Regions from separate parts of the Microbispora sp. H10949 genome, predicted to be linked through region 1. Evidence: predicted binding sites of a transcription regulator. Region 1 holds the regulator's gene; each other region holds the start of a gene.
The links. The regulator HrcA, encoded in region 1, represses chaperone genes, less so after heat shock. The targets are predictions, from matches to a motif close to TTGGCACTCTCNNNNNGAGAGTGCCAA.
Positions count from the first base shown of each region.

Region 2: the regulator HrcA is predicted to act here: its motif matches at 4,535-4,561, upstream of HHX40_RS30005 (FmdB family zinc ribbon protein).
Region 3: the regulator HrcA is predicted to act here: its motif matches at 4,436-4,462, upstream of groES (co-chaperone GroES).

Region 1 covers NZ_JABBWZ010000001.1:695,262-704,663, reverse strand. Annotated here, with positions in the region: gene HHX40_RS03160 (MOSC domain-containing protein) at 1-330, shown strand, start outside; gene HHX40_RS03155 (hypothetical protein) at 497-712, opposite strand; gene HHX40_RS03150 (cellulose binding domain-containing protein) at 774-2,441, shown strand; gene HHX40_RS03145 (glycoside hydrolase family 18 protein) at 2,491-3,747, opposite strand; gene hemW (radical SAM family heme chaperone HemW) at 3,865-5,085, shown strand; gene HHX40_RS03135 (DUF3097 domain-containing protein) at 5,099-5,914, opposite strand; gene hrcA (heat-inducible transcriptional repressor HrcA) at 6,091-7,104, shown strand; gene dnaJ (molecular chaperone DnaJ) at 7,105-8,241, shown strand; gene HHX40_RS03120 (16S rRNA (uracil(1498)-N(3))-methyltransferase) at 8,246-8,980, shown strand; gene HHX40_RS03115 (hypothetical protein) at 9,006-9,402, opposite strand, start outside.
Region 2 covers NZ_JABBWZ010000013.1:83,306-92,707, reverse strand. Annotated here, with positions in the region: gene moaC (cyclic pyranopterin monophosphate synthase MoaC) at 1-219, opposite strand, end outside; gene glp (gephyrin-like molybdotransferase Glp) at 216-1,400, opposite strand; gene galU (UTP--glucose-1-phosphate uridylyltransferase GalU) at 1,406-2,311, opposite strand; gene HHX40_RS30015 (5-formyltetrahydrofolate cyclo-ligase) at 2,336-2,911, shown strand; gene HHX40_RS30010 (potassium/proton antiporter) at 2,943-4,448, shown strand; gene HHX40_RS30005 (FmdB family zinc ribbon protein) at 4,577-4,918, shown strand; gene HHX40_RS30000 (S-methyl-5'-thioadenosine phosphorylase) at 5,011-5,814, shown strand; gene cpaB (Flp pilus assembly protein CpaB) at 5,828-6,421, shown strand; gene HHX40_RS29990 (D-alanyl-D-alanine carboxypeptidase family protein) at 6,435-7,547, opposite strand; gene HHX40_RS29985 (hypothetical protein) at 7,685-8,188, opposite strand; tRNA gene HHX40_RS29980 (tRNA-Arg) at 8,346-8,418, shown strand; gene HHX40_RS29975 (hypothetical protein) at 8,581-9,330, opposite strand.
Region 3 covers NZ_JABBWZ010000002.1:254,226-263,627, forward strand. Annotated here, with positions in the region: gene tsaD (tRNA (adenosine(37)-N6)-threonylcarbamoyltransferase complex transferase subunit TsaD) at 1-501, shown strand, start outside; gene HHX40_RS05460 (hypothetical protein) at 514-1,356, opposite strand; gene HHX40_RS05465 (class I SAM-dependent methyltransferase) at 1,515-2,714, opposite strand; gene HHX40_RS05470 (MarR family winged helix-turn-helix transcriptional regulator) at 2,748-3,335, opposite strand; gene HHX40_RS05475 (NAD-dependent epimerase/dehydratase family protein) at 3,426-4,268, shown strand; gene groES (co-chaperone GroES) at 4,549-4,863, shown strand; gene groL (chaperonin GroEL) at 4,936-6,561, shown strand; gene HHX40_RS05490 (hypothetical protein) at 6,748-7,908, shown strand; gene HHX40_RS05495 (sigma-70 family RNA polymerase sigma factor) at 8,218-8,844, shown strand; gene HHX40_RS05500 (hypothetical protein) at 8,841-9,056, shown strand; gene HHX40_RS05505 (DUF5319 family protein) at 9,017-9,394, opposite strand.

The DNA.
Region 1 (9,402 bases):
ACCGCCGTCCTGGAGGTCACCTATCCCCGCATCCCCTGTGTCGTGTTCCGGAACTGGCTCGACGAGCGCGGCTGGGTCAGGCGCTTCACCGAGGCGGGCCGCACGGGAGCGTACTTCCGGGTGATCGAGGAGGGCGAACTCGGCGCCGGCGACGAGATCGAGGTGCTGGACCGGCCCGCGGACGGCGTGACCATCGGCGAGGCGTTCCGGGCCTACCACGGCGACGGGGACCTGCTGCGGCGGATCCTCGCCCAGCCCGGCCGCAGCGACAAGTGGGACAGGGTCGCCCAGCGCGTGCTCGGAAGCCGCACCGAGGCCCCCGCCTCCTGATCACCACCGCGCCCTGATCGCCGGGCCCTCATCCCCACCTCTCCGGCCCGGTCGCCTGCCCGCCCGCGCGTCGGCGCCTCCTCGCCTGCCTCGGCCGTACGGTGTGACAGCGGGCGCGCGAGCACGTGAACCGGTCACCTCTCGCCGGACGGTCGGGAGGTGAAAGTTACAGCCGGTGCTCCACGGCCGGGCGGCCCGCCTCGGGCTCCCGCGCCCAGATCAGGCCGGTGCGGCCCGGCTCGTGCCCCGGCATCGCGCACACGGGTGTCTTGACCGTTCCCCGCGCATGGGATTGGCTCCGCGCCGTGGCGCCGTCCGCGGCCGCCACCGGATCTTCGCCAATGGGATACGCAATGGCCAGCACGTGATCGGCGACGATCACGGGCGGTTGTTAACGCTAACATCCCCGTCAGTTGAAGCGCACCCGCTGAGGAGCGATGCCGATGGACAGGAAACGCATCCGCACGACGCTGGTCCCCGCCGTCACGGCGGCGCTGGCCCTCGCGTCGGGCGCCGTGGCGCTTACCACCGTGAGCCCGGCGCAGGCACTGGAGAACGGGGTGGCCAGGACCCCGCCGATGGGCTGGAACAGCTGGAACACCTTCGGCTGCAACATCAACGAGTCGCTGATCAGAGGGATGGCCGACGCCATCGTCAACAGCGGCCTGCGTGACCTCGGCTACCAGTACGTGGTGGTCGACGACTGCTGGTTCAACCCCAACCGCGACTCGGCGGGCAACATCCAGGGCGACCCCTCCCGCTTCCCCAGCGGGATGAAGGCGCTCGGCGACTACCTGCACAACAAGGGCCTGAAGTTCGGCATCTACCAGGTGCCCGTGGACAAGACCTGCGCGCAGTACTTCAACAGCTATCCCGGCGCGACCGGCAGCCAGGGCCACGAGGCGCAGGACGCCCGGCAGTTCGCGGCGTGGGGCGTCGACTACCTGAAGTACGACTGGTGCTCCCCGAACGGCACGATCAACGACCAGGTGGCCACGTTCGCCAAGATGCGCGACGCGCTGAAGGCGACCGGCCGGCCGATCGTCTACAGCATCAACCCCAACAGCATCCACTCGAAGACCGGCCCCCAGCGCAACTGGGGCGACGTCGCGAACATGTGGCGCACCACCGAGGACATCACGAACAAGTGGGACACGGGCCAGACCAACGGCTATCCCATGGGCATCCAGAACATCGTGAACGTCACCGTCCCGCTCGCCTCGTACGCCGGTCCCGGGCACTTCAACGACCCGGACATGATGGAGATCGGCCGGGGCGGCATGAACGACACCGAGATGCGCAGCCACTTCGCGCTCTGGGCGATGATGGCCTCCCCGCTGATCGCGGGCAACGACATCCGCTCCATGGACTCGGCGACGCAGACGATCCTCAAGAACAAGAACCTCATCGCGATCAACCAGGACTCGCTGGGCCTGCAGGCCACCCAGGTGTCCAACGACGGCACCCGGCGCGTGCTCGCCAAGAAGCTCGCCAACGGCGACGTCGCGGTCGCCCTGTTCAACCAGGGCGGCTCGACCACCACGGTCTCGACGACCACCTCCGCCATCGGCAAGTCCGGCGGCACGGTGACGCTGACGGACGCCTGGACCAACGCGACCAGCACCACGAGCGGCACGATCTCCGCCAGCGTTCCGGCGCACGGCACCGTGGTCTACCGGGTCAGCAGTCCCGGGAGCAGCCCCAGTGCCAGCCCCAGTGCCAGCCCGAGCGCCAGCCCCAGTGCCAGTCCCAGTGCGAGCCCGAGCGTGAGTCCCAGCGCCAGCCCGTCGGCCTCGCCGTCGACGTCCCCGGTTCCCGGCGGATGCTCGGCGACGATCAAGACGATCAACAGCTGGGGCGGCGGCTTCCAGTCCGAGGTGACGGTTCAGGCGGGCAGCTCGGCGGTCAACGGCTGGACCGTGAAGTGGACCTGGCCGGGCGGCCAGACCATCAGCAGCCTGTGGAACGGCCGGCAGAGTGTGTCCGGTTCCTCGGTGACGGTCACCAACGAGTCCTACAACGGCTCGATCGCGGCGGGCGCGTCCACGACGTTCGGCTTCACCGCCAACGGCAGCGCGGCTACCCCCACCGCCACCTGCACCAGCCCCTGACCTCCTGACGTCACGACCTGGGGAGGGGGTGACCCCTCCCCAGGCCGGATCACCGCAGGACGGAGTAGAGGGCGGAGGTGAGGGAGGCTTTGGCGTCGTCCTGGTCGATGGACCACAGCATCGAGCCGCCGAGGCCCTTGAGGCGGATGTACGCGGCCTTCCGCAGCATGACGGCGGGGTCGTCGTAGGACCAGAACTCGTTGCCGTCGTAGAGCCACAGGGCGCCGGTGAGCAGGTCGCGGTAGCGCCTGCCGGGCTTGCCGGCGAGGTTCTTGTAGTCGTCGCTGCCGGCGGCCCAGGTGCCGGGTGCGGGGCCGGCGGCGGGGGCGTAGCGGCCGTCGCCGCCGGAGGTGACCCCGGTCCAGCCCTGGCCGTACGCGGGGACGCCGACGACGATCTTGCGGGCGGGCGCCCCGCGGCCGACGTAGTCGCGTACGGTCTGGTCGACGCTGTACTTGACCGGGCCGGGGTCGCGGCGGTCGGTGAGCAGGTTGGCCTGGTGCCCGGTGCGGTTCTCCCACGGCCCGTGCAGGTCGTAGCCCTGGACGGTGGCGAAGTCGAGCAGGCCGAAGACCTTCTTCACCTCGAAACCGGCGTCGATCTTGGCGGCGGCGGCCGGGAGGAAGGCGGTGAGTTCGGCGCGCCGGTCGTGGGCCCGCATCTGGCGGCGGAGTTCGGCCAGGAACAGGGTGAAGTTCTGCTTGTCCTCGGCCCGGATGACGTTGCCGTCGTTTCCGGAGGAGCCGGGCCATTCCCAGTCGAGGTCGATGCCGTCGAACACTCCGGCGGCGGCGCCGCCGGGCAGGCCGGGCAGGTCGCCCCTGAGCCACAGGTCGACGCACGAGGCGGCGAGCCGGGCCCGGGAGGCGGGGGTGAGAACGGCGTCGGAGAAGTACTTCGATCCGGTCCAGCCGCCGATGGAGATGAGGACCTTGAGGCCGGGGTGGCGGGCCTTGAGCTTCCTGAGCTGGCCGAGGTTGCCCTTGAGCGGCTGGTCGTCGGCGTCGGCCACGCCGTCGACGCTCTGCTCGGCGGGCACCGGGCGCTGCCAGTCGGCCCACGGATCGGCCGAGTAGCAGGTGCCCTCGGGGCCGACGAAGCCGAAGGCGTAGTTGAGATGGGTCAGCTTCGCCGCCGCGCCGCTGGCGTCCACGTCACGCACGTGGAAATTCCGGCCGTAGACCCCCCACTGGATGAAGTACGCCACCCGTTTGTAGCGGTCCCCGCCCGTCGTGGCCTGGGCCTGGGCGGGCGCGAGCCCGGCGGCCAGGGTGGCGGCGACCGCCACGGCGAGGGTCCTTCTCATGAGCACGCCGGCCTCCCGGGCACAATTTATAGGAAAGTTTCCTGTAAATTGCGCCGATCGTAGACCCCTCCGATCACCCCGTCAACGGCACCGCGCGAGTGACGGCAGACTGGAGGCGTGCCTTCCGTGCTTCCCGACGGCGATCCCGTCCCCGCGAGCGGCGCGCTGCCGCCCGGAGCCCTCGACGGGCTCGGCTCCCGTCCGTTCGGCTTCTACGTGCACGTGCCGTTCTGCGCGACGCGCTGCGGCTACTGCGACTTCAACACCTACACGGCCGCGGAGCTGGGGCCGGGCGCCGCGCAGCGGGACTACGCCGCCACCGCGATCGAGGAGGTGCGGCTGGCCCGGCGCGTGCTCGGGGACGCCGCGCCGCCGGTCGAGACCGTCTTCTTCGGCGGAGGCACGCCGACCCTGCTGCCCGCCGCCGACCTCGTACGGATCCTGGACGCCGTCGGCGAGGAGTTCGGCCTGCGGCCGGGCGCCGAGGTGACGACCGAGGCCAACCCCGAGTCCGTCGACCCGGCCTACCTGAAGGAGCTGCGGGAGGGCGGCTTCACCCGGATGAGCTTCGGCATGCAGAGCGCGGGCGAGCACGTCCTCACCGTCCTCGACCGGCGGCACACCCCCGGCCGGCCCGCCGAGGCCGTACGGGAGGCCCGCGCGGCCGGGTTCGAGCATGTCAACCTCGACCTGATCTACGGCACGCCGGGGGAGAGCGACGACGACTGGCGGGCCTCGCTCAAGGCCGCCCTGGCGGCCGGTCCCGACCACGTCTCGGCGTACTCCCTGATCGTGGAGGACGGCACCCGGCTCGCCGCCCGCATCCGGCGCGGCGAGCTGCCGATGCCCGAGGACGACGTGGCGGCCGACCGCTATCTCATCGCCGAGGAGACCCTGACGGCCGAGGGCCTGAGCTGGTACGAGATCTCCAACTGGGCGGCGGGGGACGAGGCCCGCTGCCGCCACAACCTGCTCTACTGGACCGGCGGCGACTGGTGGGGGGTGGGCCCGGGGGCGCACAGCCATGTCGGCGGCACCCGCTGGTGGAACGTGAAGCACCCCGCCGCGTACGCCGCCCGCCTGGCGGACGGGACCTCCCCGGCGCACGCCCGGGAGGTGCTGACGGCGGAGGACAGGGCCGTCGAGCGCGTCATGCTGGAGCTGCGCCTCGCCTCGGGCTTCCCGCTCGCCGACCTCGCCCCCGAGGCGCGTACGGCCTGCGCGCGGGCGCTGGGGGACGGGCTGCTGGAGACCGAGGCGTTCAAGGCGGGCCGGGCCGTCCTCACGCTGCGCGGCCGGCTCCTCGCCGACGCCGTCGTACGCGACCTGACCCCTTGATCCGGCTGATCCCTCAGTCCGGCTGATCAGGGGCGGTGACGAAGTCGATGAGCTCCTCGACGCGGCCGAGCAGTTCCGGCTCCAGGTCGGCGTAGGTCGTGACCCGGCCGAGGATGTGCCGCCACGCCTCCTGGGGGTCCATCCGCCAGCCCAGCGCGGCGATCACGCCCTCCTTCCAGGGCACGCCGCGCGGCACGTCCGGCCACGCCTGGATGCCGAGTGCCCGGGGCTTGACCGCCTGCCAGATGTCCACGAAGGGGTGCCCCACGACGAGCACGTCCGCGCCGGAGACCTGGGCCGCGATGCGGCTCTCCTTGGAACCGGGCACCAGGTGGTCGACGAGCACGCCCAGCCGCCTGCCCGGCTCCGGGCCGAACTCCCCGACGATCGCGGGCAGGTCGTCGACGCCCTCCAGGAACTCGACGACGACCCCCTCGACGCGCAGGTCGTGTCCCCAGATCTTCTCGACCAGCGCGGCGTCGTGGACGCCCTCGACGTAGATGCGGCTCTCCTTGGCGACCTGGGCGCGCAGCCCCTCGACCGCGATCGACCCGGAGGCGCTCCGCAACGGGCCGGACGGCCGGGCCTGGGGACGGACCAGCGTCACCGGTCTGCCGTCGAGGAGGAACCCGGCGGGGGTCAGCGGGAACACCCGCCGCCGCCCGAAGCGGTCCTCCAGCGTCACGGCCTCCTTGTCGCAGTCCACCACCGCGCCGCAGAAACGGCCCTCGGCGTCCTCGACCACGAGGTCGGGCTCGGCCGGGATCTCGGGGATCTGCCCCCGCCGTGGCCGCCGCCAGTCTCCGGAAAGCACGTCCCGCCCGTACATGCGGGGAACGCTAGCAAATCCCGGGCCGCCAGCCCGCCGGTTGCGCCCGGATTCACGGCGTGTTGCCCCTGATCGTCTGCTCGTTATCGCACGCCGAGCGGTGGTAGCCGTACACTTGGCACTCGGGAACACAGAGTGCCAGAGTCGGTGTTTCCAGGGCACAGGGAGGTGACACATTGCTCGACGACCGCAAGCTCGCCGTCCTGCGCGCCATCGTCGAGGACTACGTGTCCACCAACGAGCCGGTGGGGTCCAAGGCCCTGGCGGACAGGCACAACCTCGGCGTCTCCCCGGCGACCATCCGCAACGACATGGCGGCGCTGGAGGAGCAGGGCTACATCACGCAGCCGCACACCAGCGCCGGGCGGGTCCCGACCGACAAGGGATACCGCCTGTTCGTGGACCGGCTGTCGCAGATCAAGCCGTTGTCGGGGGCGGAGCGCAGGGCCATCGAGACGTTCCTCGCCGGGGCGGTCGACCTCGACGAGATCGTCATGCGCACGGTACGGCTGCTCGCGCAGCTCACCCGGCAGGTGGCCGTCGTGCAGTATCCCTCGCTCACCAGGTCGTCGGTCCGCCACGTGGAGATCGTCCCGCTGGCGGAGCGCCGGGTCATGCTGGTGCTGATCACGAACACCGGGCGGGTCGAGCAGCGGGTGGTCGATCTGCCCGAGGCGCTCGCCGAGGACCGGATCGCGAACCTGCGCTCCGTGCTGAACGGCTGCCTCGACGGGTGCTGGCTCTCTCAGGTGCCCGAGACCGTGGCCGGCATCCCCGAACGGCTGCCGCCGGAGGAGAGGCCGGTGGTGGCGACCATCATGTCCGTGCTCCTGGAGACGCTCGTCGAGCGGCACGAGGAGAAGATCGTCTTCGGCGGTACGGCCAATCTGGCGGGCGCCGACTTCAGCGTCGGCCTGCGTGACGTGCTTGAGGCGCTGGAGGAGCAGGTCGTGCTCATGCGCCTGCTGGGCGAGACCGGCGGGCTGTCCGAACTCACCGTCAGAATCGGATCCGAGAATCCCTACAGCGGGCTGCGCGGCACCTCTATCGTGGCCGCCGGATACGGTTCGGGCGACAAGGAACTGGCCCGGCTTGGAGTGCTGGGCCCGACACGAATGGACTATCCGGTGACGATGGGTGCGGTGCGCGCGGTGGCGCGGTACGTGGGCCAGATCCTGGCGGGGTCATAAGTGTCCAACGACTACTACGCGACCCTTGGCGTCCGGCGCGACGCCAGCCAGGAAGAGATCAAGAAGGCGTATCGCCGTCTCGCCCGTGAGCTGCATCCGGACGTCAACCCCGATCCGGAGACCCAGGAGCGGTTCAAGGAGATCAACCAGGCGTACGAGGTGCTGTCCGACGCGGGCAAGCGCCGCATGTACGACATGGGCGCCGATCCGTTCGCGAGTGGCGGCGGGCCGGCCGGGGCGGGCGGCTTCGGCGGGGGCTTCCCGTTCAGCGACATCATGGACGCCTTCTTCGGTTCCGCCGGCGCCGCGAGGGGTCCCCGCTCGCGTGCCCGCCGCGGCCGCAACGCCACCATCCGGGTCGAACTGGACCTGGCGGAGTCCGCCTTCGGCACCACCCGGGAGATCGTGGTCGACACGGCCGTGGTCTGCGACGTCTGCCAGGGCTCCGGGGCGGCGTCCGGCACCCACCCCGACACCTGCGACATGTGTCACGGGCGCGGCGAGGTCTCCCAGGTCACCCGCTCGTTCCTGGGCCAGGTCATGACGTCGCGCCCCTGCCCCCAGTGCGGCGGGTACGGCAGCGTCATCCGGCACCCCTGCATGGAGTGCTCGGGCGAGGGACGGGTCAGGACCCGGCGCACGATCAAGGTGCGGATCCCGGCCGGCGTCGAGGACGGCACGCACATCCAGCTCGCGGGCGAGGGCGAGGTCGGGCCGGGCGGAGGCCCTCCGGGCGACCTGTTCCTGGAGATCGTCGAGCGGCCGCACCAGATCTTCGAACGCCGGGGCGACGACCTGCACTGCACCGTCCAGATCCCGATGACCGCCGCCGCGCTCGGCACCGTCCTGTCGATCGACACCCTCGACGGCGCGGAGGCCATCGACGTGCGGCCCGGCACCCAGGCCGGTCAGGTCATCCCCCTGTACGGCAAGGGCATCCAGCGGCTCAACGAGACCGGCCGGGGCGACCTGCTGATCCACGTGAACGTCGAGACGCCGACCAAGCTCGACCCGCAGCAGGAGGAACTCCTGCGGGAGCTGTCGAAGCTGCGCGGGGAGGAACGGCCGCCCGGCAAGTTCTCCCCGGGCCAGCAGGGCTTCTTCTCCCGCCTGCGGGACGCCTTCAACGGCCGGTGAGGCCGTGAGCGTTCCCGTGTTCCTGTCGGAGGCGGCCGGTGAGACCGGGGACACGATCGTCCTCGACGGGCCCGAGGGGCGGCACGCCGCGTCGGTGCGCCGCCTGCGGGCGGGGGAGCGGGTCGACCTCACCGACGGCGCGGGCCGGGTGGCCGAGTGCACGGTGACGTCGGCCGGCAAGGACGCGCTGACCGCCGCGGTGCTGCGCCGCTACGAGGTGCCGCCCCCGCGGCCGAGGCTGGTGGTCGTGCAGGGGCTGCCCAAGGGCGACCGGGGCGAGCTCGCGGTCGAGATGATGACCGAGGCCGGGGTGGACGTGATCGTCCCCTGGGCCGCCGCCCGCTGCGTCACGCAGTGGAAGGGCGACCGGGCCGGCAAGTCGCTCGCGCGCTGGCGGAGCACGGCGCGCGAGGCGGCCAAGCAGGCCCGCCGCTTCCACCTGCCGGAGGTGACCGAGCAGGCCACGACCGCGCGGGTCTGCTCGCTCGTCTCGGCGGCGGCGCTCGCGGTCGTGCTGCACGAGGAGGCCGCCGAGCCGCTGAGCCGCCTCACGCTGCCGGACGTCCCCGGCGACATCCTGGTGATCGTCGGCCCGGAGGGCGGCGTCACCGACGAGGAGATCGCCGGGTTCCGCGCGGCGGGAGCCGTACCGGCCCTGCTCGGCCCCACCGTGCTGCGCACCTCGACGGCGGGCGTGGCCGCGGCGGCCGTCCTCCTGGCCCGCTGCGGCCGCTGGTGAGGACCGTGATCGCCGGGAGAGGCCGTCAGGGGGTGGGGGTCTCGGCCGAGTAGGGCGTGGCCGTCTCCGTGGGCGGGGCGCTGGGAGTGGCCGAGGGCGTGGCGGTCGCCGTGGGCGGAGCCGACGAGGGGGCGGCGGTGTGCGTGGCCTGCGGCGGCGCGGGCTGCGTCGTCTGGACCGGCGGGCACGTCGCGGGCAGGGTCGGCGGGTCGGGGTCGACCACTCCGGCCCGTGCCGGGGGCGACGCGCAGGGGTCGGACGGCGACGGCGACGGCCTGGTGGCCGAGCCCGGACGGTGCGTCGGGGACGGGCTGGTCCGCCCGTGTGACGGGCTCGGGCTGGTGGTGACGATGATCACCACTCCGGGCCGCGAGGCGGCCCCTCCGGCGGGCGGGCGCGTCACGGTCGAGCTCTGCGGGTCC
Region 2 (9,402 bases), on a different contig from region 1:
CGGCACCAGGTCGGGGGTGCGCTTGGCCCCCATGATCCCGGCGATGCGCGCCACCCCCAGCGCGTCGCCCTTGGGCACGTCCCCCGCCCGCAGCACCGCCACCGCCTCCGGCGACAGCAGGACGCGGCCGGTCGCGACGGCCGTACGGGCGGTCACGTCCTTCTCTGAGACGTCGACCATCCGGGCGGCGCCGGTCTCGTCGACGTGGGTCAGCTTCACAGCGGGATCACCTCCACCTCGGCGCCCTCGGGCAGCGAGGTCGCGTCCTCCGGAACCACGATCAGCGCGTTCGCCGCGGCCAGTGCCGCGAGCTGGTGCGAACCCTGGCCGGTGACCGGCGCGACGGTCCGCCCGGTCAGCACGGCCCGCAGGTAGGACCGCTTCCCGGCGGGCGACCGCAGCGGCGCCGTCACGGTGGCCCGTACGGCCTCCGGCGGTCCCACCGGGAGCCCCTGCATGGCCCGCAGGGCCGGCCTCACGAAGAGCACGAACGACACGAACGACGACACGGGGTTGCCGGGCAGCGTGAAGATCGGCACACGGTCGGGCCCGACGACGCCGAAGCCCTGCGGCATCCCCGGCTGCATCGCGACCTTCTCGAAGGCCACCGTGCCCAGCGGGGAGAGGGCCTCCTTGACCGGCTCGTACGCCCCCATCGAGACGCCGCCGCTGGTGATCACGGCGTCGGCCCGCAGGAGCTGGGCGTCCAGGACGTCCAGGAACTCCTTGGGGTCGTCGGAGACCGAACCGGCCCGGAACGCCTCCGCTCCGGCCTCCCGTACGGCGGCCGTCAGCATGAAGCTGTTGGACTCCCAGATCTGGCCCGCGCCCAGCGGGGTGCCGGGCTCGGCGAGCTCGGCACCCGTGGACAGCACGACGACCCTCGGCCGGGGCCGCACCCGCACCCGTCGCCGGCCGGCTCCGGCGAGGATCCCGACCTGGGCGGCGCCGATCCGGGCACCCTCGTGGAGCACCGTCTCCCCCGCGAGGACGTCCTCTCCCGCCCGCCGGATCGCGTTGCCCGGCGGGGCCGGCCTGTCGATCCGTACACGGGCGGTGCCGCCGTCCGTCCACTCGACCGGGACGACGGCGTCGGCCCCGGCCGGGATCGGCGCGCCGGTCATGACGCGGGCGACCAGGCCGGGCCCGACGGCGTTCAGCCCGCCGTCGCCCGCCGCCACGTCCCCGATCACGGGCAGCGTGACGGGCGCCCCGGCGACGTCCTCGGCCCGTACGGCGTAGCCGTCCATCGCCGAGTTGTCGAACGGCGGCAGCGGCACGGGTGAGGCGACGTCCTCGGCCAGCACGGCACCGAGGGCGGCGTCGATCTCGACCTCCAGCGGGGCGAGCGGGCGCACCACCGCGAGGATGTCGGCGAGATGGCGGTCGACGGGCTTCATGTCGCTCAGGACTCGATCGTGTCGAGGAACTGCCGGAGCCAGGGCAGGAACTCGGGCGCGAGATCGCCCCGGTTCGCGGCGAACTGCACCACGGTCTGGAGATATTCCAGCTTGTTGCCGGTGTCGTAGCGGCGGCCCCGGAACAGCACGCCGTGCACCGGCCCACCCTCGCCGGGGGCCGTCGCGGCCAGCGTGCGCAGCGCGTCGGTGAGCTGGATCTCGCCGCCGCGCCCCGGCGGGGTCCGCTCCAGCACCTCGAACACGGCCGGGTCGATCACGTACCGGCCGATGATCGCCCAGTTCGAGGGGGCCTCGTCGGCCGGGGGCTTCTCCACGAGGTCGGTGACGCGGACGACGTCGTCCTCGTCGGTCGGCTCGATGGCGGCGGCGCCGTACAGGGAGACGTGCTCGCGCGGCACCTCCATCAGCGCGACGACGCTGCCTCCGTACGTCGCGCGCACCTCGATCATGCGCCTGAGCAGCGGGTCGCGGGGGTCGATGAGGTCGTCGCCGAGCAGGCAGGCGAACGGCTCGTCGCCGACGTGCTGCTTGGCGCACAGGACGGCGTGGCCGAGGCCCTTCGGCTCACCCTGCCGCACGTAGTGCATGGTGGCGAGGTCCACCGGCTCCTTCACCTGGTTGAGCCGCTCCTCGTCGCCCTTGGCGCGCAGCGCGTCCTCAAGCTCGTACGCTACGTCGAAGTGATCCTCGATCGAACGCTTGTTGCGGCCGGTCACCATCAGGACATCGAGCAGCCCGGCGGAGACGGCCTCCTCCACCACATACTGGATGGCCGGTTTGTCGACGATGGGCAGCATCTCCTTGGGGGTCGCCTTCGTCGCGGGAAGGAAGCGGGTGCCCAGACCCGCGGCGGGCACAACGGCTTTGGTCACGGGATCGAAGTCAGCCATGGTTGAACACTAACGGAGCGGGCTGTGGACAAGCTGAACCTGCGTCGCCGTATCCTCCGCGACCGGTCGGAGCTCGACGAACGCACGCTGCGCGCGTCCTCTGCCGCGGTCCGTGAGACGCTCCTCGACCAGCCGTGGGTGCAGATGGCCGGGCTCGTCGCCTGCTACTGGTCGATCGGGGCCGAGCCGTCCACGCACGGGCTGATCCTGGCCATGTGGAAGCATGGCGCGACCGTGATCCTGCCGGTGCAGCGGCCCGACGGCGAGCTCGACTGGGCGGTGTACGACGGCCCGGACTCGCTCGCCCCGGGGCCGTACGGGGTGATGGAGCCGGTCGACGTCCGGCGCGGGGTGGACGCGATCAGGACGGCCGCGCTGGTCCTCGTCCCCGCCCTCGCCGTCGACCGGGTGACCGGCGTACGGCTCGGCCGGGGCGGCGGCTTCTACGACCGGGCGCTGACCCGCGTCGGGCCGAACGTGCCGACGGTGGCGCTGCTGCACGAGGGCGAGCTCATCGAGGGCGTCCCCGCGGAGCCGCACGATCAGCATGTACGGTTCGCTGCCCTCCCGAGCGGAATCGTCCGGTTGGTGCAGATGTGACAAGATTGGCGCAGTCGCGGCGAAGGGAGCGGTGGGTCTGAACGTCTGGCTGCTGCTGTCCGCCGCCGTCGTCATCGCGGCCATCGCGTCCGTACGGATCGCGCACCGCACCGGCCTGCCCACCCTGCTCATCTACCTCTGCCTCGGCCTGCTGCTCGGCGAGCGCGGCCTCGGCGGCATCCACTTCGACAACGCGCACCTCGCCCAGGAACTCGGCCTGATCGCGCTCGCGGTGATCCTCGCCGAAGGCGGCCTGACCACCAACTGGAGTCACGTACGCGACGCCGTGCCGAGCGCGCTCGTGCTCGCCACGGTGGGCATCGCGGTCAGCGTCGCCGTGCTCGCCGCGACCGTCGCGCCCCTGCTCGGCCTGGACTGGCGGTCGGCGTTCCTGCTCGGCGCCGTACTGGCCTCCACCGACGCGGCGGCCGTGTTCTCGGTGCTGCGGCGGCTGCCGCTGCCACCCCGGCTCGCCGGGATCCTGGAGGCCGAGTCGGGCTTCAACGACGCGCCCGCCGTCATCCTCGTGATGACGCTGAGCGTGGGCACGACGCTGACGCCCTCGCTGCCGGTTACCCTGCTGGAGACCACCGCAGAACTCGCCATCGGCGCGACCGTGGGCCTCGCGATCGGCCCCGCCGGGGCGTACGCGCTGCGCCGGGTGGCCCTGCCCGCCTCCGGCCTCTACCCGATCGCGGTGCTGGCGCTGGCGTTCGTCGCCTACAGCGGGGCGGCGCTCCTGCACGGCAGCGGCTTCCTCGCCGTGTACGTGGCGACGCTGATCCTCGGCAACGCCCGCCTCCCCCACCGCGCCGCGACCCGCGGCTTCGCGGAGGGCGCGGCGTGGCTCGCCCAGATCGGGCTGTTCGTGATGCTCGGCATCCTGGCCGACCCCGCGGAACTGCCCGTCGTGATCGTGCCCGCCCTGGTGTCGGGGGTGCTGCTGGTCCTGGTCGCCCGGCCCGCGTCGGTCCTGGTGTCCAGCGCGGTCGTGTGGCTGCTGCGCCTCGGCTCGATGCCGTGGCGCGAACAGATCTTCCTGTCGTGGGCCGGGCTGCGCGGCGCGGTGCCGATCGTGCTCGCCACGATCCCCTGGAGCGCGGGGGTGCCGGGGGCGAAGGGCCTGTTCAACGACGTCTTCGTCATCGTCATCGTGTTCACGCTCCTACAGGGGCCGACGCTGCCGTACCTCGCGCGGGTGCTCGGCCTGGCCGCCGAGGGCGAGGCGCGCGACCTCGACGTGGAGGCCGCGCCGCTGGAGGAGCTGAAGGCCGACCTGCTGCAGGTCCGCATCCCGCGCGGGTCGCTCATGCACGGCGTGGAGATCTTCGAGCTGCGGTTGCCGACCGACACCATGGTCACCCTCGTCGTACGGAACGGGCGGTCGTTCGTGCCCGGGCCGACGACCCAGCTTCTGGTGGGCGATCAGCTTCTCGTCGTCACCACGGCCGCGCAGCGGGAGACGGTCGAGCGCCGCCTGCGCGCGGTCAGCCGCAAGGGCAAGCTGGCCGGCTGGTACGGCGAACGCGGCGGCTGACCTGCTGTAGGGGTCGTGGGCGGATGGGACATCGGGGGGCAATAAACCGGGCTGGAGTGGCGTTTGCGCTTCTTGACTGACTACCATTAGCAGTCGACCCGGTCGAGTGCCAGTCTCAGGAGGAGCGAGTGCCCACCTACCAGTACGCCTGTACCGCTTGCGGGGAGCAGCTGGAGGCCGTTCAGAAGTTCTCTGACGACCCGCTCACGGAGTGCCCGGCCTGCCAGGGCAAGCTGCGCAAGGTGTTCTCCGCCGTCGGCATCGTGTTCAAGGGCTCCGGCTTCTACCGGACCGACAGCCGTTCGTCGAGCTCGTCGACGACCACGTCGACCACGACGACGCCGTCGAAGTCCGCCGACTCCGCCGGTTCGGGGAGCTCCAACGGCTCCGGTGATTCCGGGAAGAAGGAGACCGCCTCGACCAGCACGTCGACGAGCACCTCCTCGTCGGGATCGACCGCCGCCGCCTGAGGTTACCGAGGTCGTCCACAGGGGTCTGATGTTGTCCACAGGGGCCGCCGGGCCGCGCCGGAGGCACGGCGCCGTTCGCTAGGGTCGGCCCCATGGTCAATCGCGCAGACATCGGGGTCATCGGCGGATCCGGGCTCTACTCCCTGCTGGAGGACGCCCACGAGGTCGACGTGACGACGCCGTACGGCCCGCCCAGTGACTCGATCTCCGTGGGCCGCATCGGCGGCAGATCCGTCGCGTTCATCCCGCGGCACGGCCGCGGCCACACGTACCCTCCGCACCGCATCCCCTTCCGGGCGAACATGTGGGCCCTGCGGTCCCTCGGCGTCCGGCAGATCCTCGCGCCCAGCGCGGTCGGGTCCCTGCGCCCCGAGATCGGCCCGGGCGCCCTCGTGATCCCCGACCAGATCGTGGACCGCACCCAGGGACGCGAGCAGACCTTCTTCGACGCGGGCGCCGTCCACGTGTCATTCGCCGACCCCTACTGCCCCTCCGGCCGGGCCGCCGCGACGGCCACGGCACGCGAGGCAGGCTGGGACACGGTCGACGGCGGCACGCTGGTCGTGATCCAGGGCCCCCGCTTCTCCACCCGCGCCGAGTCGCAGTGGTACGCGGGCGCGGGCTGGTCGATCATCGGCATGACCGGGCACCCCGAGGCCGTCCTCGCCCGTGAGCTGGCTCTCTGCTACACGACGCTCTCCCTCGTCACCGACCACGACGCCGGTGTCGAGGCGGGCGAGGGGGTCACCCACGACGAGGTGCTGGCCTTCTTCGCGGCCAACGTGGAGCGGATGCGCACGCTGGTCTCCCAGGTGGTCGAGGCCCTGCCGGAGGACCGAACCTGCCCCTGCGGCAACGCCCTCGACGGCATCAAGCTCCCGATCGATCTCCCCTGATGGTCAGGTCGTCGTGCGCGCCCTGAAACGGCTTCCCGTGCGCCGGCGCCGCGCGGTCGCCGCGATCCTCGCCGGGTTCGCGGCGGCGTGCGCACTGTCGGCCGTACGGGCGCCGCGGGGCGTGGAGGTCCTCGCCGCCGCCCGCGACCTCGCCGGAGGCAGGCTCGCCGCCTCCGACGTCATGGTCGTACGGCTGCCGCCCGACGCCGTACCCGCCGGGGCGTACGCGGCCGGCTCTCCGGTGACCGGCAGGGTGGTCGCGGGCCCGCTGCGCCGGGGTGAGCCGCTCACCGACGCGCGCCTCCTCGGCCCGGGCCTGTTCCGGTTCTCCGGATCACCGGAGTCGGTCGCGACGCCGGTCCGGATCGCGGACCCCGGCGCCGCCCGCCTGCTGTCACCAGGAGATGTGATCGACGTCCTGGCGGCCTACGAGGAGGGCCCCTTCGAGGCCCGGACGGTCGCCCAGGAAGTGCGGGTGATCGCCCGGCCGCCCGGTTCCACGGACGGCGGCGGACTGCTGGTGCTGGCCACGACTCCCGCCCAGGCCGCCGGGCTCGCCCAGGCCCAGGCACAGGGCAGGCTCTCGGTGACCATCCACCCCCGCTAGGTTCCCCCCGTCGCTAAGGCAGCAGCGAGCCGAGCTTGGGGTCGTACTCCCAGTGCCACGGCTCGAAGGGGCTGTGATAGGCCCAGTCGGGGTGGAACCAGCCGTACTTCTTGCCGTTGGCCTCAAGCCAGTTGAACTGGGCGGACCGGAAGCTCTGCACGCCGCCGCAGAGGTCGACGGCGAGCCCGAGCCCGTGGTTGCTCTTGCCCGGCGTGGCCGCGAACCCGGGCCGCCGGTAGTAGACGGCCTGCTGCTCGCCGAGGCTGCGGTAGCTGTCGGAGATGCACATCGGCGTGCCGAACCGCTTCTTGTAGGCGATGTTGAGGTCGGCGAAGGCGATCGCCGCGTCCGCGCGCAGGGTCTCCCCGCGCTGCGGGAGCGGGCACAGGATGTTCTTGGGGAGAAGGCCGTTCGGATACTGCTCCGCCTGGGCGATCCGGGTGGGATCGCAGCCGCCCGCGCCCTCCGTCCCCTGCCCGATCTTCACGCCCAGTTTGACGAGTGCCCGGGTCAGCGACCGGACCAGAGTCGTGGAGCGCTTGCGCTGGAGGGTGACCTGCGCGCTGAGCTGCGCCTCCTGGAGAAGACTGGCCGCCCGCAGCTCCTGCGCCTCCTGCGCGAGCCGCTGCTGACCCTCGAGCAGCTTCGACGCCTCGCTGAGGACGGTGTTGTGCCCGGCGACCAGGTGCTGCATGTCGCTCATCCGGCGCAGGATGGCCGTGCCGTCCCCGCCGGCGATGAACGGGCTGAGGCCCCCGACCGAGGGGTCCTGGTAGAGCGACGCCGCCAGGTCGGACAACGGCTTGCGCAGCCTGTTGAGCTCGGCCGTTGCCTCCTGGAGGCGGGTGAGCTTGCCCGCGAGCTCCTTCTCCACGCCCGCGAACTTCTTCTGCCGCGCCACGAGCGCCCGGTTCGCGTCCTCGATCGACTTGTAGGCCTTCTGGGCCTCACGCCGCAGCTCCGTCAGGGACGTGGGCTCCTTGCCGCCCGTCCGCACGGCGGCGTCCGTACGGGCACTCGCGCCGACGGTCGTACGCGCCGATGCCGCCGCGGCCGTAGAGGCACCGGTGAGCGAGGTCATCGCCGTGACGACCGCGATCAGCCCGGCCGACCGAGGAGATGACACGCCCGACTCCCCCGTTTGCGAACTCGTGACCTGGGTCAGGGACGCACGTTACTACAGCGTCCGGTGGGCCGGTGCCCTGGTTCGCCCAAGCGCTATCGACCGATCACGTCGCGTTTGCGCCTTTCCAGCTCATGCGCCTACTGCCCGCCGCCCTCCCGGCAGGCATCCCAGAGCCACGTGCCCTCCCACTCCGGAGCACAGGGCGGGCGCTCCTCCCGGGGTTCCTTGATGGGCCGCCTCTTCTCCTTCTCCGGGGCGCTCCGGGGGACGGCCTTCCAGACCCGCCCCACAACCGGCGCGGGAACAGCGGGAAGCCGCACCAGCCCCTCATAGCGGCGCGCCGGCCCGTACGGCTCCGGCACCGGTGTCGGATCCAGCACCGTTTCTGCCGTCCGCGCGGCCCGGCCGGTGTCTACTCTTCGTGGCGCCTCGGCAGACAGCCCCAGCCCGGCGCTCCGTACACCGCCGACAGGCTCGGCGAGCACACGCCGGGCCTCATCTGCCAGGCCGCTCCGCGTACGTTCCCCGTAGCCCGCGAGGTCGGCCACGAGCAAGCCCGAAGCCAGGATCCCCGGCGCGATCATCGCCGCGAGGAGCGTCATCGATCGCCGCCGCAGGGATCCGCGTCGTGTTACGGTCACAGCCAGCGACGGTAAGGGGCCTCCCTGGTGGGAGCGGCGACGAGTTGCCATGCCTTTACCGCAGGTCGTCCGATCGATGACCACCGACTTCTCCACCGCGCCCCCGGGTGGAGGCGCGAGCGCCCCAACCTTTCGCTAGGCTTACTACCGCACACTTGCCTCCGTAGCTCAGGGGATAGAGCACCGCTCTCCTAAAGCGGGTGCCGCAGGTTCGAATCCTGCCGGGGGCACCTAGATCGATCAGGATCAACTAGCCCCTGACCAGCGTGGACGCCGGTTAGGGGCTTTGTCGTGCGTCCGGTGGTGTACGGCTGTCACCGATCGTTCACGGTTGATCGTGCCAAATACGTGCGCACTGTCATGGAGGCCCTGACTGGCCGGGCTAGTCGGGGCTAGTCGGCGTCCGGCTTGAGAGTCCTGCTGATTGCTTCCAGTTCAGCGCGGTCCGCATTCCAGGCGATGTGCCACACGCGAGTGTCGGTCTCGCGCACCACTGCGGCGAGATCATCAAGAACAGCCTCCACTGTGGCAAGCTCCAACTGCACCTGATCCCCGACAAAGTCGGCTTCCAACGTGAGGGGCTCGCCAGTCTCCCGATGAACCAACGGGTAAGCCCTCGGCCCCTCAGCAAACCGATCCCGCATCTTCTCTGTGCGGAGTTCACCTCTCTGATGTACGAGCATGTGCCTGAGCGCGCGAATGTGCTTCACGCGATCCGTCTCCACGTCGCTGCCCAAGGCCTTATGGATCACTACCATGGTCTTCCACTCGGGTGATGGCCGATTTGCCTTCCGCCTCAAGTCGAGACCAATTGCATGCAGGGCTTCATCCATGCCCTTCTCTAGGTAGACCTCGAACGCTGAGACCGCATCCCTGACGACAGATGCGTGAAGCATCCACTCGTAGTCGTTCGGCCACAGGTCGTTGACCTTGTCACTGAAGAAGCCAACATGCTCGTCACCGTGGTGAACATCCGGGTCGAAGATCGCAGACAGTTCACTCTCGGCTTGGTTCCAAAGCTCCTGATAGCCACGCTCAGACCAGCGAGCCGTCAACGATAGATAGGTTCGGATGTCACGATCAACGGCCTGCCACTCTGCAAATGATCGACTAACAAGCCCTTTTTTGGCATTCCACGTCATTGACCCAAGATAGAAGCGCTACCCCCGATGGACCACGGGATTTCTTCTACTGGGCTGACGTCTCCCCTACCG
Region 3 (9,402 bases), on a different contig from region 1:
GGACTGCCGTTCCCCGGCGGGCCGTACATCGACCGGGCGGCCCGCGAGGGCTCGGGCTCGGCGATGGCCTTCCCGCGCGGCAAGTACGACGACGGCACGCTCGACTTCTCCTTCTCCGGCCTGAAGACGGCCGTCGCCCGGTGGGTCGAGGCCCGCGAGGCGTCGGGCGAGCCGGTGCCGGTGGCCGACGTCGCCGCGTCCTTCCAGGAGGCGGTCGTGGACGTGCTCACCCGTAAGGCGCTGCAGGCGTGTGCCCGCTACGACGTGAAGGACCTGCTGATCGGGGGTGGCGTGGCGGCCAACTCGCGGCTGCGGGCGCTGGCCCAGGAGCGCTGCGACGCGGCGGGGGTGCGCCTGCGGGTGCCGCGGCCGGGCCTGTGCACGGACAACGGCGCGATGGTGGCGGCGCTCGGCGCCGACCTGGTCGCGGCCGGAGCCTCGCCCTCGACGCTGCGGATCCCGGCCGACTCGTCCCTCCCGATCACCGTCGTCCACGTCTGAGAGACGGCGGGGTCAGTCGGTGCGGTCGCGGGTGTGACCGTGGGCGGGGCCGTGAGCAGAGCTGTGAGCGGGCCGTAGCAGGACCTCCGCGAGCGCCAGCATGGTCTCCTCCAGCGCGGCCAGCCGGCGGGCCACGTCGCCGTGTGCGGGCTCCATGGCGCGGGTGACCGCGTCCGAGACGGTCTCGGCGATCTGCTCGCGGTCGGGCCTGCTCCGCACCGCCTCCGCGAGCGGCGCCACCGCCCCCGCCGTGAGGGTGAGGTCGGCGTTCATGCCCGCCAGGGTCGTGCTCGTCTCGTCCACGCTCGCGGCGACGTCTCCCACTCCGGCGCTCAGCCCGGCCACGGTGGCGGTCACGCCGTCCAGCCGCTCGATCACCACGGCCTCCAGCCGTTCGGTCCGCTCGGTGAGCGAGGTGAGGGCCTTGTCGAGCCGGGTGAAGCGCCCGGCGGCCGCCTCCATGCCGCCCTGGAACTTGCCGAGCCGGTGCGCGAACTCCGTCATCCGGTCGGCCAGCCCCTGCGTCCGGCCGCCGGCCTCCTCCACGTGGCCGCGCAGCAGTTCCACGTGCCGGGCGAGACCTTCGGCCCAGGCCGGCGGCCGGGCCGCCAGGTCGTCGAGCCGTTGCGTGATCGCCTCCAGCGCCGCGCCGAGGCCGCCGAGCTCACGCTCGCGCACCTCGCGGAGCAGCCATTCCATGCCCTCAAGCCGCTGGCGGATGTCGTCGAGCGCGGCGCCCTGCGTCCGCTGCTCGTAGACGTGGTCCTGGGCCGCCCGGGCGAGCAGTTCGCGCATCCGGTCGGAGATGGCGGTCTGGCTGCCCGCCTGGAGGAGGTTGTGGCTGGAATGCTCCACCGAGAATGCTCCTTCAGCTCGCCGAAACGTGGGTTCAGCCCGGTCTCGCGCAGACGAACGAGCAGGCGGCACTGCCCGACGGCCAACTTTAGGCCCTGACCCGCAGCCGTCAGGCGTGGACTGAGAAAGGCGATGATTGCCGGTGAATTGCCGGGAGTTCAGCCTTTCTGGCTGGTCACAGGCTGACAAAGCAGCGCGAAGGGCCGGTCCTCGATCCGGGTGAGCACTATCACCACGGACTCGTTCCCGGACAGCCGCAGGTCCTTCCGCAGGCGTTCGACGTCGACCGCGGATCCGCGTTTCTTGATCGTCGCCGTGCCGACGCCCCGCTCGCGCAGCGCGGCGCGCAGCCGTTTGAGCGAGAACGGCATCACGTCGGTGACCTCGTAACACGCCGCCCACGGCGTGGGCACGAGGCGATCGCCGGTGATGTAGGCGATGCGCGGATCGACGAGGTGGCCCGACACGAGGGCCGCCACCTCGGCGACCAGGTGCGCCCGTACGGCGGCGCCGTCGGGCTCGTAGAGATACCGGCTCACCGGCCCGGTCTCCGCCTCCGCGCCCGAGGCCGTGAGGGTGGCGCCGGAGGGCAGCAGGGTGGCGCGGCGGCCGCCCGTGCCCATCCCGGTCCAGATGGCCGCCTCCTTCACCTCGCCCCGGTACGACACCCATTCGGCCTCGGCGCCCTCCGGGATGAACTCGTACGGAATGCCGGGGGCCGTCTTCAGGCAGGCGGCCCGAGCCCGGGCGACCAGGTCGAGCACCACCGGCCACGCGGGGGAGTAGGCCATCGGGTCGAACGTCCGTCCTCTCGCCCCCCTCCTGGCCGGGTCGGCGAACAGCAGGTCGTACCCCGCCGGGCCGGCCGCCGCGGCGTCCGCCGTACGCACGGTCACCAGGGAGGACAGGCCGAGCGCCGCCACGTTGGCACGGGCGATCTCCACGGTCAGCGGGTCGAGGTCCAGCGCGTCCACCCCGCATCCCGCGCGGGCCAGCGCGAGCAGGTCGCCGCCGATGCCGCAGCAGACGTCGAGCACGCCCGGCCCCACTCCGGCCGCGCCGATCCCGGCGGCGCCGATCCTGGCGGCGCGGTGGGCGGCGACCTCGGGCCGCGTGGCCTGCTCGAGTCCGTGCGGGGTGAAGTACATGACGGCGGCGTCGGCGCCGAACTTCGCTTCGGCACGCCGCCGCAGCGACGCCTGGGTGAGCGCCGCGGCGGTGAGCTCGGGGGAGTGGGATCGGCGCAGCGCGCTCGCGGCCGCCACCGGGTCCGCGCCGTCGGCGAGGATTCTCACGGCGTCGTCCAGGGCCCCGCGTCCGGCGGGGGCGAGCAGCATGCGGAAGGCTTCCAGGTCCACGCTCGCGACGCTATCGCCCGCGGCCGGTGCTCATCAGCAGGTGCGTACGTCGCCGAGGGAGGCGAGCAGCTTGCAGAGCAGGCCGGACAGTTGCTCCCGGTCCTCCGGAGTGAGACCGGCGAGCAGCCGGTCCTCGTTGGCCACGTGGCCCTCCAGCAACTCGTCGACCATCGCGTGGCCCCGGTCCGTGAGGGTGATCAGGACCATGCGGCGGTTCGACGGCGAGACCTCCCGATGCACCAGGCCCTTGGCGGTGAGGCGGTCCACCCGGTTGGTGAGGGCCGCCGAGCTCACCATCGCGGCTGCGGCGAGGTCGCCCATGCAGAGCCGGTGCTCGAAGTTGGCGCGGAAAAGGGTGGCGAGCACGTCGAACTCCCACGGCTCCAGGTCGTACCGGGCGAAGTGCTCCTTGACGCCCTTCTCCAGCAGGCGGGACGCCCGGGAGATCCGCCCGGCGACGCCCATCGCCGAACAGTCCACGTCCGGACGCACCCGGGCCCAGCCGCTGAGGATCTGGTCGACGGCGTCGTTCACAGTGTCGTTCCTGGTGGTGCCGTTCATGAGGTTGTCGTCCATGATGCGCGCGGCCGAAGGTCCACCCGCCGCTCCTCCTCGTCTCATCGTAACGCTTACTTCGACGTTGAAATGTCGACCCCTCCTAAGCTAACCTCCGATCGAAAAGTCAGACGTCGAAATTTTAGAGGTGAAACGATGAAGGTTCTGGTTCTCGGCGCGACGGGGTACATCGGGTCGGCGCTCGCGGAGCGGCTCTCCGAGCACGGGCACGACGTGGTGGCGCTGGTCCGGCCGAAGCCGCGCGAGGTCGCCCTGCCCGGCGAGGTGCGCCACGGCGACCTCCATGAGCCCGAGACGCTCGCGAAGGCGGTGACCTCCGACATCGACGTCGTCGTCCACGCCGCGAACCCCGTCGGGGACGAGGCGGTGGACGTCGCCGCGATCGAGGCGCTGGCCGGCGGCGGCGCGCGACTGGTCTACATCAGCGGCGTGTGGGTGCTCGGCGCCACCACCGAGGCGGCGGACGAGAACGCCCCGGTGGACCCGATCGCCCTGTCCGGCTACCGGCCGCGGGTGGAGAGGCTCGTGCTGGACGGGGGCGGAGTCGTCGTCCGGCCCGGCGTCGTCTACGGCCGGGGCGCGGGAATCCCCGCCCTGCTCGCCGCCCCCGGCGGGGAGGACGGCAGGTACGTCCACGCGGGCGGCCCGGCGCCGACCTGGTCGACCGTGCACGTGGACGACCTGGCGGACCTGATCGTGCTCGCGATCGAGAAGGCCGCGCCGGGCAGCCTCTTCCACGCGGTCGCCGAGGAGGCGGTGAGCGTCGCCGACGCCGCCGCGGCCGCCGGCCGCAGCGGGAAGGCCGTGCCGTGGCCGATCGACGAGGCGAGCGAGGTGCTCGGCCGCCCGTTCGCCGAGGGCCTCGCCCTGAGCCAGGTGGTGAGCGGCGACCTCGCGAGGAAGGACCTCGGCTGGAGCCCCAGCAGGCCCGGCCTCGTCGACGAGGTCCGCTCCGGTTCGTACGCCACCCGCGCCTGACCGGCCCGCGGGCCGGAGTCGCCACCGTAGGGCCCGGGGGTCGCGGTGGTGACGCGCAGGCGGCGGAGGGCTGAACGGGGGCTCTCGGACGCGTTGCCGGGAGGTGGGTCTGACCTGCGGGGCGGGTTCGTGTTGACTGTCACGCGCCACTTGCATACTGTTTCGTGTTGGCACTCTGCCATTGAGAGTGCCAACAGCGACGAGACAGGTCTGACACCCGCGACGGCAGGCCGCTGGTCGCCTCTTCAGCTCATTCATCGCAATCTGAAGGGGAGGTCCGATCGTGACGACCGCCACCAAGGTTCCCGTTAAGCCGCTCGGCGACCGCATCGTGGTCCAGCCGCTTGAGGCCGAGCAGACCACCGCCTCCGGCCTGGTCATCCCGGACACCGCCAAGGAGAAGCCGCAGGAGGGCCGCGTGCTCGCCGTGGGCCCGGGCAACTGGGACGAGGACGGCGAGAAGCGCATTCCGCTCGACGTCAAGGAGGGCGACGTCGTCCTCTACAGCAAGTACGGCGGCACCGAGGTCAAGTACGGCGGCGAGGAGTACCTGGTGCTCTCGGCTCGCGACGTGCTCGCCATCATCGAGAAGTAGTAGGCCGCGCAAGCCATGAGGAGCCCCGGGTCCACGTACCCGGGGCTCCGACGTGCTCACAAGGAGACCTGAATGCCGAAGATCCTGGAGTTCGAAGAGGACGCGCGGCGCGCTCTCGAGCGTGGTGTGAACGCTCTCGCCGACGCCGTCAAGGTGACCCTCGGCCCGCGCGGCCGCAACGTCGTCATCGACAAGAAGTTCGGTGCCCCGACGATCACGAACGACGGTGTCACCATCGCTCGCGAGGTCGAGCTGGAGAAGCCGTACGAGAACCTGGGCGCCCAGCTCGCCAAGGAGGTGGCGACCAAGACCAACGACATCGCGGGTGACGGCACCACCACCGCGACCGTCCTGGCCCAGGCCATGGTCCGCGAGGGCCTGCGCAACGTGGCGGCCGGCGCGCAGCCGCTGTCGCTCAAGCGCGGCATCGACAAGGCCGCGCAGGCCGTCAGCGAGCGGCTGCTCGGCAGCGCCCGCCACGTCGAGGACAAGAAGGAGATCGCCAACGTCGCGACGATCTCCGCGCAGGACGCAAAGATCGGCGGTTTGATCGCCGAGGCCTTCGACAAGGTGGGCAAGGACGGTGTCATCACCGTCGAGGAGTCCAACGCGATGGGCCTGGAGCTGGAGTTCACCGAGGGTCTCCAGTTCGACAAGGGCTACCTGTCGCACTACATGGTCACCGACCCCGAGCGCATGGAGTCGGTGCTCGAGGAGCCGTACGTCCTGATCCACCAGGGCAAGATCTCCTCCATCGCGGACTTCCTCCCGCTGCTGGAGAAGGTCGCCCAGACCAAGCGGCAGCTTCTGGTCATCGCCGAGGACGTCGAGGGCGAGGCCCTGGCCGTCCTGGTGACCAACAAGATCCGCGGCACCTTCACCTCCGTCGCCGTCAAGGCTCCGGGCTTCGGCGACCGCCGCAAGGCCATGCTGCAGGACATCGCCACCCTCACGGGCGGCCAGGTCGTCAGCGAGGAGATCGGCCTGAAGCTGGAGCACGTGGGCCTGGAGGTCCTCGGCACGGCCCGCCGCGTCGTGGTCAACAAGGACACCACCACGGTCGTCGACGGCGCCGGTGACGCCCAGGCGATCGAGGACCGCATCCGCGAGATCAAGATCGCGATCGAGCAGTCCGACTCCGACTGGGACCGCGAGAAGCTCCAGGAGCGCCTCGCCAAGCTCGCCGGCGGTGTCTGCGTGCTGCGTGTCGGCGCCGCGACCGAGGTGGAGCTGAAGGAGAAGAAGCACCGCCTTGAGGACGCGATCTCCGCGACCCGCGCCGCGATCGAGGAGGGCATCGTCTCCGGTGGCGGCTCCGCGCTCGTGCACGTGTCCAAGGAGCTCGACAACCTCGGCCTGACCGGCGACGAGGCCACCGGCGTCTCGATCGTCCGCAAGGCCCTGGTCGAGCCGGCGCGCTGGATCGCCGAGAACGCGGGCCTGGAGGGGTACGTCGTCACGACGAAGATCGCCGCGCTGAACGCCGGCGAGGGTCTGAACGCCGCCACCGGCGAGTACGGCGACCTGGTGGCCCAGGGCGTCATCGACCCCGTCAAGGTGACCCGCTCGGCCGTGCAGAACGCCGCGTCCATCGCCGGCATGCTGCTGACCACCGAGGCCCTCGTCGTGGACAAGCCCGAGGAGGAGGCTCCGGCCGCCGGCGGCGGCCACGGCCACGGCCACGGTCACGGCCACTGATCGACGGCTTGATCGACGGTCGCTGATCGAAGGCGATCGATCGGGAGCCGCTCGGCAGAGTCGACCGATCGAATCGGCAACCGCGCCCCGCGCCGCCCTCACGGGTGGACCGCGGGGCGCGCGCTTTCTCCGGGAGTTTCCCCGAAACCACCTATCTGCCGAATCTGGGTCAATACGATCGTCGGCGTGCGATTCGGACGCAGGACTCTTGCCGCCGCGCTGGTGCCGGGTGCCGGTCTCTCCATTCGCGGGGCGACGTTGGCCGGAGTGACGCTGGCCGGAGTGACGCTGGCCGGGCTGACCCTGGCCGGGGTGACGGCTCCGCCCGCCGTCGCGGAATCCGTACCGGCGCAGGCGGCGAGTCTCGGGGGAACGCAGGCGGGGAGCCTCAGAGGAAAGGTGCCCGTGCCGCCCGATGCGCGGCCCGCGGACGTCTCGCGCCCCACCACCGTCGTCGGCCGGGGCACGCCCGCGAGCTGCACCTCCCAGGCCTTCGTCAGGGCCGTCGCCCGCGGCGGCGTCATCACCTTCTCCTGCGGCCCCCGCCCGATGACCATCAGGCTCACCGCCACGGCGAAGGTCCGCAACACCAGCGCCCGCGTCGTCGTCGACGGCGGCGGGAAGGTGACGCTCAGCGGCGCGGGCAGACGGCGCATCCTCTACATGAACACCTGTGACCGGGCCCAGGTGTGGACGACCTCGCACTGCGACGACCAGCGGACACCCGCGCTGACCCTGCAGAACCTGACGTTCGCCGACGGCGACTCCACCGGCGAGAGGACCGACGGCGGCGGTGGCGGCGCGGTCTTCGCCCGCGGCGGCAGGCTCACGGTGGTCAACTCGCGGTTCGTCCGCAACCGCTGTGACCGCACCGGCCCCGACCTCGGCGGCGCGGCGATCCGCGTGCTCGACCAGTGGCACGACCTGCCGGTGTACGTCGCGGGCAGCACCTTCGAGAACGGCGTGTGCTCGAACGGGGGAGCGCTGAGCGGCATCGGCGTGTCCTGGCAGATCCTCAACAGCGTCTTCATCGGGAACCGGGCGGTCGGACGCGGCGCCAACCCGGCCAAGGCCGGAACCCCTGGTGGCGGCAACGGCGGGGCCGTGTACGCGGACGGCAACAGGTACACCATCCGGATCGCCGGCTCGCTGATGACCGGCAACCACGCCAACGAGGGTGGCGGGGCGGTGTTCTTCGTCAGCAACGACCGCAGCGGCACGCTGCGCATCGAGCACTCGACGCTGCGCCGCAACGTCAGCGGGCAGTTCGAGACGCGCGGCTTCCCCGGCGTCTTCTACCTCGGCGCCGGCGGTGCGCCCAGGGTGGTCTCCTCCACCCTCCGATGAGGGCCGGCGCCCGAGAGGGGGCGCGGTCTATACCGGCGGCGTACGCGCCGGCTCCCCGGCGGGGGCGCGCCCGGCCGGTGCGGTCCATACCGGTGGCGTACGTGCCGGAGGCGCCGCGCGGCAATAGGCAGACGCCGCATACTTCTTATTACCTGTCAAGGCATCCGGTATATATCTCTCGTTTTGGTCATTCTGGTTGGAATGTTCCAACGGTCGCGTGGTCGATTGATTACAAAGGGTTATCGCCGCGTCAATGTGACCAATCCGTAGCCGTTAACCATGACGACATGAACGATCGCGGCGGGCATCATGCCTAACGTGACCGAGGGATGCGTCGCCGACGCCGCAACTGGGGTAAGGCTTGCGACGAGATCGGATGAGTCCGACCTCAGGGAACTGACCAGCCTTGCCGTACAAGGAGATCGCACCGCGATCGAATCACTGCTGGGACAACTGCGCCCGATGGTGGTCCGGTACTGCAGGGCCCGGCTGGGGAGGGTCTCCGGTCAGTACCACATCGCCGACGACGTGGCGCAGGAGGTGTGCATCGCGGTGCTGTCGGCGCTGCCACGCTACCGCGACATGGGCCGCCCCTTCGCCTCGTTCGTGTTCGGCATCGCTTCGCACAAGGTGGCGGACGCGTTGCGCAGTTCGGTGCGCTCCGCGGTGCCGACGCAGGACCTGCCGGACGGGCCCGACGAGGGCCCGGGGCCGGAGGAGACCGTCGTGCGCTACATCGAGGCGCAGCACGCACGGGACCTGCTGGCCCGGCTTCCGGACACCCAGCGCGAGCTTCTCATCCTGCGGGTCGTCTCGGGCCTTTCCGCCGAGGAGACGGGTAATGTACTCGGCATGACCCCTGGTGCCGTCCGGGTCGCGCAGCATCGTGCGCTCGCCAGGCTCCGGCAGCTGGCCGAGCTGGAGTCGATTGCGTGACCATGAAACGTCGTCGTACGGCGGGCCTTCCCGGGTCGTACGGCGATGCCGACATGGAGGGCGACGTAACGCGGACGGACGCCCTCCTCGACGCCCTCGCCCGCCGGGAGGCCCTGAGCGGGACCGACGCGGCCCTCCGGCTGCTCGGCGCCCTGGTCGCCGACGTGGACAGTCAGCGGCTCTCCTCCGTGTCGATCACGCCGTCCACGTAGCCCCGGGCGTACTCCCAGCTCACGTAGTCGGACGGATCGGGCTGGAAGGCGGGCTCGTGGACCTGCGGCCGGCCGTTGTCGATCATCTGGCGCAGGTTGCCGCGCAGTAGGTCCCAGTCGAAGTAGTGCTGCTCGCCGCACTCGGGGCAGTCGAGGACCAGCCCGAGCACGCCCTGGGGTTCGAGCAGGGAACGGAAGACCTCCACGTCGGCGAGATCGGTCAGTGCCTCGTCGCGCTCGGCGAGCGTCAGCGGTTCCACGTCGTCAGCCGACCCGAGCTCCGCCGCGGGGTCGTCAGGGTCATCCGCGAACGGGTCGCGGGGGACGTCTTCCAGCACGCATCCCA